2 regions of the Streptomyces sp. NPDC053750 genome follow, and region 2 is predicted to be linked to the other one. Evidence: riboswitches for the same ligand, from Rfam matches in the RefSeq annotation. Region 2 holds a riboswitch; the other holds the start of a gene.

Region 1 (3,402 bases), on a different contig from region 2:
TGTCGACGACCCGGTCGAGGAAGGTGACGGCGGTGCGGACGGTGGCGTCCAGCCGCTCCCAGTCGATGTCGCCCTCGGCCACGTCGACGAACGCGCCCAGGTTCACCGAGCCCAGGTTGCAGACGGCCGTCTCGCCGTCGTCGGTGACCTCCAGGATCTCCGTGCAGAGGTTGGAGGAGTGGATGACGTGACCGGGCTCGGCGGTCTGGTTGGCGGTGCGGTTGGCGGTGTCCTTGAAGGTCATCCAGCCGTTGCCGGTCTGGGCGAGGGTGCGCATCATGCGGCCGTACAGCTCCCTGGCGGGAAGCGTCCTACGGGCCAGGCCCGCGGCCTCGGCCTTGCGGTAGGCGGCGTCGAACTCCTCGCCGTACAGGTCGACCAGCTCGGGCACGTCCGAGGGCGAGAACAGCGACCACTGCCCGTCGGCGTCCACCCGGCGCATGAACTCGTCCGGCACCCAGTGCGCGAGGTTCAGGTTGTGCGTGCGGCGGGCGTCCTCGCCGGTGTTGTCGCGGAGCTCCAGGAACTCCTCGATGTCCGCGTGCCAGGTCTCCAGGTAGACCGCCGCCGCGCCCTTGCGCCGGCCGCCCTGGTTCACCGCGGCGACCGAGGCGTCCAGCGTCTTGAGGAACGGGACGATGCCGTTGGAGTGCCCGTTGGTGCCGCGGATCAGCGAACCGCGGGCGCGGACGCGGGAGTAGGCGATGCCGATGCCGCCCGCGTGCTTGGAGAGGTTGGCGACCTGGTGGTAGCGGTCGTAGAGGGAGTCCAGCTCGTCCTTGGGGGAGTCCAGGAGGTAGCAGGACGACATCTGGGCGTGCCGGGTGCCGGAGTTGAAGAGGGTGGGGGAGGAGGGCAGGTAGTCGAGGCGGCTCATCAGGCCGTAGAGCGCGGCGACTTCCTCCGCCGAGCGGGCGGTGTCGTCCTCGGCGAGCCCGGCGGCCACCCGCAGCATGAAGTGCTGGGGCGTCTCGACGACCTTGCGGGTGATCGGGTGCCGCAGCAGGTACCGGCTGTGCACCGTGCGCAGGCCGAAGTAGCCGAAGCGGTCGTCGGCGGACGGGTCGATCAGCGCGTCCAGACGGTCCGCGTGCAGCCGTACGAACGCGGCGGTGCGGTCGGCGATCAGACCCTCGCGGTGGCCGGTGGCGACGGACTCGGTGAAGGTCGTGACGCCCTGGGAGGCGGCCTCGGCGCGGATGCCGGTGGTCAGCAGCCGGGCGGCCAGCCGGGAGTACGCGGGGTCCTCCGCGATCAGGCCGGCCGCGGCCTCCGTGGCCAGCTCCCGCAGCTCCGTCTCGTCGGCGTGCGCGGACCGGCCGCGCAGTGCGGCGGCGGCGACCCGGCCGGGGTCGGCGCCGGGGAGGTCGGCGGTCAGCCCGGTCAGCGTCCGCAGCAGGGCGGCACCGGGACCGTCGGGTTCCTCGGTCGCCGTCGCCGGGGTCGCTGAAGCCGGATCGGCTGGCGCGATGGTCACGTGGGGCACTCCCTCGCTCGGCACGGGGCCTGGCGGAGGGCAGGGGGCAGCTCACGAGCGCACGCGGCGTCGCGTCCACCGGCCCACTCCACGAGGCCCGGACGTCATGGCACCCGGGCCGGGACGGCCGGGCGCACTGTCGGCAGGTCCTCGGACTGACCATGCGTGGACGCACGTGCGAAAGACGTGCGGAAACACGCAAGTACACCGTTGCGGGACAGTTCCGGATTCGCACCGGATTCCCCTGCGGCGACAGCGAGCAAGAGCATACATCTTGTGTCGGGTTCCGTGAGCACCCCCAGATGTTGTGTCGCGCCGGTCTCAGAGTGTCAGCTCATAGGTGAGCAGAGTGATGTCGTCGAGCTCCGGCAGCGGGTTCCAGTCGCGCCCCGGGGTGCGGGTGAAGCCCAGCCGTTCGTAGAGGCGGTGGGCGGTGCGCATCGTCCGCTGGGTCGACAGCACCACGCGCACGCAGCCCTCGACGGCCCGGGCGCGGTCGACGCAGGCCCGCACGAGCGCCTCGCCGACCCCGCGGCCGCGTGCCTCACGGGTGACGGCGAGCATGCGTATCTCCGCCTCGCCGGACCCGGCGATGTCGGCCATGGGGCCGCCGCGGGGCACGAAGGTCACGCCGCCGAGCACCCGGCCGTCCGCAGCGGCGACCAGCACCTCGGCCGCCGCCGCCCGCTTGGCCACGTTCCGCAGCTCGCCGAGGTACGCGTCGCTCTCCCCGAAGTCGAGGAGCCCGTCGCGGAGATAGGCCCCCGCGGTGATCTCGCCGAGGGCGTCGTACTCGCCAGGTGCCGCCTGCCGGATCTCGAAGTCCATGGGGCCGAGTGTGCCCGACGGGTACGACAACAGGCCGCCGGATTTCTCCGACGGCCCGTCTCGAACCGGCGATCAGTGCGAGGAGCCCGCCGTGGCCGGCGGGAGCTCCACCTCCACGCCCGGGTCGCCCGCGTCCGCCGTGTAGTCGCCCGGCTTGGTCTCGTCGACGCCCTCGGGTGCCTTGACGGCCTTCAGGACGAAGGTGAGGACCACGGTGACCAGTACGTTCAGTACGAAGGCGGTGAGGCCGATGTAGCCGATCTCGCCGATGCCCGGGATCTCCTTCGAGGAGCCGCCGAAGTGCTTCTGCGTCGGCGAGGCCACCCCGTACGCGGCGACCGTGCCGTAGATCATGCCGACCGCCCAGCCGCCGAGCAGTGCCCAGCGGTGGAACCAGCGGGTGAACAGGCCGCCGACCAGGGCCGGGAAGGTCTGCAGGATCCAGATGCCGCCGAGCAGCTGGAAGTTGATCGCGACCGTCTTGTCCATGCCGAGGACGAAGACCAGCGCGCCCACCTTCACCAGCAGGGACACCAGCTTGGAGACCTTGGTCTCCTGGGCCGGGGTGGCGTCCGGCTTGATGAAGTCCTTGTAGATGTTGCGGGTGAAGAGGTTCGCGGCCGCGATCGACATGATCGCCGCCGGGACCAGGGCGCCGATGCCGATCGCCGCGAAGGCCACGCCCGCGAACCAGTCCGGGAACATGTTCTCGAACAGCTGCGGGATCGCCAGCTGGCCGTTGTCCACCTTGACCCCGGCCGCGATCGCCATGAAGCCCAGCAGCGCGAGCAGGCCCAGCATCAGCGAGTACAGCGGCAGGATCGTGGTGTTGCGGCGGATCACCTCGCGGCTGCGCGAGGACAGCGTCGCGGTGATCGAGTGCGGGTACATGAAGAGCGCGAGCGCCGAGCCGAGCGCCAGGGTGGCGTACGTCCACTGCCCCGTCGCGTCCGGGACCAGGCCGCCCTTGCCCGCTTCGGTGAACTTGTCACCGGCCGAGGCGAAGATGTCGTCGAACCCGCCCAGCTTGATCGGGATGTAGATGATCGCCACCGCGATCACGATGTAGATCAGCGTGTCCTTCACGAACGCGATCA
Region 2 (3,402 bases):
CGGCGCCGGCCAGGGTCCAGGTGTCGGTGGAACTGATCAGGCCGCGCAGCCCCGGGACGCGCCGGAGCAGATCGGCGGTTCGTTCCACATCGAAGGTGTCGGTCACGACGACGTCGAGGGCGCCGGCGGGCAGCCGGTCCAGCTCGTAGGCGTAGTAGGCGGGGTCCCGGGTGAGGAGCAGCAGGCGCTCGCCGAGCCGGTCCGCGGCGTGGACCAGATGGCCGAGGCCGAAGGTCAGTGACTCCAGGCAGGCCACGGTCATGCCGCCCGCTCCTTCCAGTGAGCCGGGCAGGGAGTGCGCTGCCACGTCATCCTCGACCAGGGCATGGTCATCTCCTCCGGAGCGCGGATCTCGAGGGGTTTCAGCGCGGCCGGGCCCAGGGCCTCGGCGTGCCGGGCGAACACGCGCTCCACGTAGCGGTGTCCGGTGTCGGCCCCTATCACCAGGTGCAGTCGGTCGGGATGGCGGCGGGCCTCGTACGTCGCCGTCAGATAACCGGCACCGGTGGACAGCCCGGCGAACACCGCGTGCTCGCGCAGCAGGGCGACCGCACCGGCCATGGCGTGGGTGAAGTCCAGCCAGTGCACGGTGTCGTAGATGTGGTGGCGGACGTTGTCGAAGACGATCGACGAGCCGATGCCGGCGATGATCGCCTCGGGATCGTGGTGGTCCTGGCTGCCGAAGGTGACGCTGCCGAAGGGCTGGACGCCGACCAGACGCACCGAGGGGTCCGTGACGCGCAGGCGTTCCACGATGCCGCCGGTCGAGGCTCCGGAGCCCACCCCGCCGACGACGGTCAGTGGTGCGGCCGGGAACTCCGCCGCGATCCGGTCGGCGACCTCTTGGTAGCCGAGGTAGTGGACGTCGTCGTGGTACTGGCGCATCCAGTGGTGATCGGGACGCTCGGCGAGTATCTCGCGCACCCGTCGCACCCGGAGTTCCTGGTCGAGCTTGAGGTTCCGTGACGGTCTGACCTGCTCCACCGTGGTTCCGAGGATCTCCAGTTGGGCGAGGGTGGTGGCGTCGACGGTGGTGGACGCGACGATGTGGCACCGCATGCCGTACCGGTGGCAGGCCAGTGCGAGGGCGTAGGCGTAGATGCCGCTGGAGCTGTCGATCAGGGTCTGGCCCGGACGGACGGTGCCCCGTTCCAGCAGATGGCGGACGGCGGCCAGGGCCGAGTAGATCTTCATCGACTCGAACCGCAGCAGGACCAGGCCGTCGGTGAGCCGGACGAGGTCCGGGACTTTCAGGGCGTCGGCGATGTGGGGGTGGATCACCCGTAGCCTCCTTGGGCGAAGGTGCACTGGTGGCCGAGCGAGTGGAAGAACGCGGAGAGTTCGGACTTGACCTCGGCCCGTGGGCGTGAGGTGAAGAGATAGCCGGCCAGGCAGCCGGTGTGGGCGACGAAGACGCCGTCGGCGCCGAACCGCTCACGATGGGCTTGCAGGCTGCCGAAGGTCGCCTTGGGCAGTACCTCCTGGGACAACGCGGCGCTGGTCGTTGCGGCACGGGCGACGGCGGCCGGGTCACCCGAGTCGAAGCCCTTCAGCAGATCGGTCAGACACCGCTGGTACTCCTCGCCGCGGCGCCGGTAGTGGTCCAGCAGCAGGGGAGTGACGGCGGCGGTGTCCACCGTGCCGGCTTCCGTGACGTAGGCGGTGTGGAAGCCGATGTCCTGGCCCAGCCGCCGCACCACCCGGTGCCGGCCGCTGAGGTACAGGGCGAACTCGTCGAGGAAGACGCTGTCGGCGCGCTCGATGTCCGCCAGGACGCCGAGGACCACGTCCGTGTCGTACGGGAGGGAGAAGACGCGGAACAGGCAGCGCAGCGTCGCCACGATGTCCGCGGTGGAACTGGCCATCCCCACGCCCACCGGCAGTTCGGAGTGGGTGTGCCAGTCGCCCGGGGGCAGGGCGAGGCCGTAGTGGTCCAGGAAGAGCCGGGCCGCTGTTGCCGACTTCTCACCCAGTGCCAGCGGACGCGGTGGTCCGGCCGTCGTCCTCGGTGTGAAGTACACCCAGGAGTGACGGTCCACGGGAAAGGACACCACCGCGATCTCAGGATCGGTGCCTGCTCGCAGCGGTCCCTGGTACAGCTCGCCCAGGGTGCCGTGGCAGACACCGGACACCGTGCCGACAGCCACGTCCGGTTCCTGGAGGACGCCCGCGACGGGTCCGAGGCTCGTTTGTCCCGGTCCGTCGGACGACACGTCGACCCGGGGTCGGTACGGCCGACGCGAACCGGCTGGGTCCCGCACGCCATCCTCCTCCGTACCGGGCCTTGCACACCGACAGGGAAGGAGGCGCGGCCACACGCACGACGTACGACCACCCATACCGCCGACCCAGTCCACGAGGTCACGTGCACAGCCCGCGCGGGACGCGGGCGCAGTGGCAGGTCTTCGGACTCGCGGGCACGTCCGCCGAAAGGGCGGACACCTACCGGCCGTCTCTTCCCCGGCCCTGACGCGGGCCCAGTGACATCGACGGCTTTCGTTCCCACTCACCGCTGCGGGACAGTCCCGGACTCGCACCGGGTTCCCTCTTGCGTCGCACCACCGGGCGTCCGGGCGGACGGGAGGCGCGAACCGACTGCGTGTATCAGCGTAGAGGCGCTCGTATTCCTGCGACAGTGGGGCTTCGGCGGTTGTCTTGAATGTGGAGGGAAGGCGGAAACCAGGTGTGCCACGCTCAGTTCTCGTGGCGGCTCTGGCCGGATAACGCCTCTGGGGATCGCCGTCCCCTCGGCCAGACTTGTTGTCTCACGCCACATGCGCACCGCTGCTGCGATGGCCCGTGCCCGGGAGGCCCCTGATGACGTCAGACGTGAGGCCGGACGAGGACGGGGCAGTAGTCCCGCCCGGACGACGACGGCTTCCCGGTGACCGCGTGGCGCTGCGCGGCGACCTGCGGTCCGCCCTGCCCGACGCCACCGCGGCGGTGGTGGTCACAGTGCTCGTGTTCGCCCTCCTGTGGGCGCGCATGGACTCGGGCGCTTCGGACACCGTCGCGGTCATGCCGTTCATGGACGATCCCGGCACCTACTGGATGTACTTGCTCAGCCAGGCGTTCGGCTGGTCGGGGCTGCTGTGGGCGTGGGGCACGGTCATGCTCGGTCTGCTGCTGTCGGGGCCGCGCCCCGCCCGGCTGCCGGTCTCGCGGCAGGTGCTGGAGCGCTGGCACCGCACCACGAGCCTGACGACCATGGCACTGATGTTCGCCCACGCGCTGATGTTCGCGGCGGAACTCGTGCGCTACGAGACGAAGGTGGACTGGGCGGAGAGGTTGTGGGTGGCCTTCGCCGACAGCTTCGTGCCCGGTTGGTACGACTCCGGCACCGGCCGGATCGCCATCCCGCTCGGCCAGGGTGCCCTGTACCTGGCGATTCCGCTGGGGCTG

Evidence for each region. Region 2 has a riboswitch for cobalamin ahead of ACIGO6_RS06005 (hypothetical protein). Riboswitches for the same ligand answer to the same signal wherever they lie in the genome.
Region 1: another riboswitch for cobalamin. It lies ahead of ACIGO6_RS19100 (ribonucleoside-diphosphate reductase subunit alpha); the one in region 2 lies ahead of ACIGO6_RS06005 (hypothetical protein).

Annotation. Positions count from the first base shown of each region.
Region 1 is NZ_JBITXB010000006.1:173,915-177,316, reverse strand. It holds gene ACIGO6_RS19100 (ribonucleoside-diphosphate reductase subunit alpha) at 1-1,477, opposite strand, end outside; cobalamin riboswitch at 1,601-1,756, opposite strand; gene ACIGO6_RS19095 (GNAT family N-acetyltransferase) at 1,799-2,305, opposite strand; gene mctP (monocarboxylate uptake permease MctP) at 2,378-3,402, opposite strand, start outside.
Region 2 is NZ_JBITXB010000002.1:130,193-133,594, forward strand. It holds gene ACIGO6_RS05995 (ATP-grasp domain-containing protein) at 1-262, opposite strand, end outside; gene ACIGO6_RS06000 (cysteine synthase family protein) at 259-1,281, opposite strand; gene ACIGO6_RS06005 (hypothetical protein) at 1,278-2,147, opposite strand; cobalamin riboswitch at 2,396-2,561, opposite strand; gene ACIGO6_RS06010 (ferric reductase-like transmembrane domain-containing protein) at 2,818-3,402, shown strand, end outside.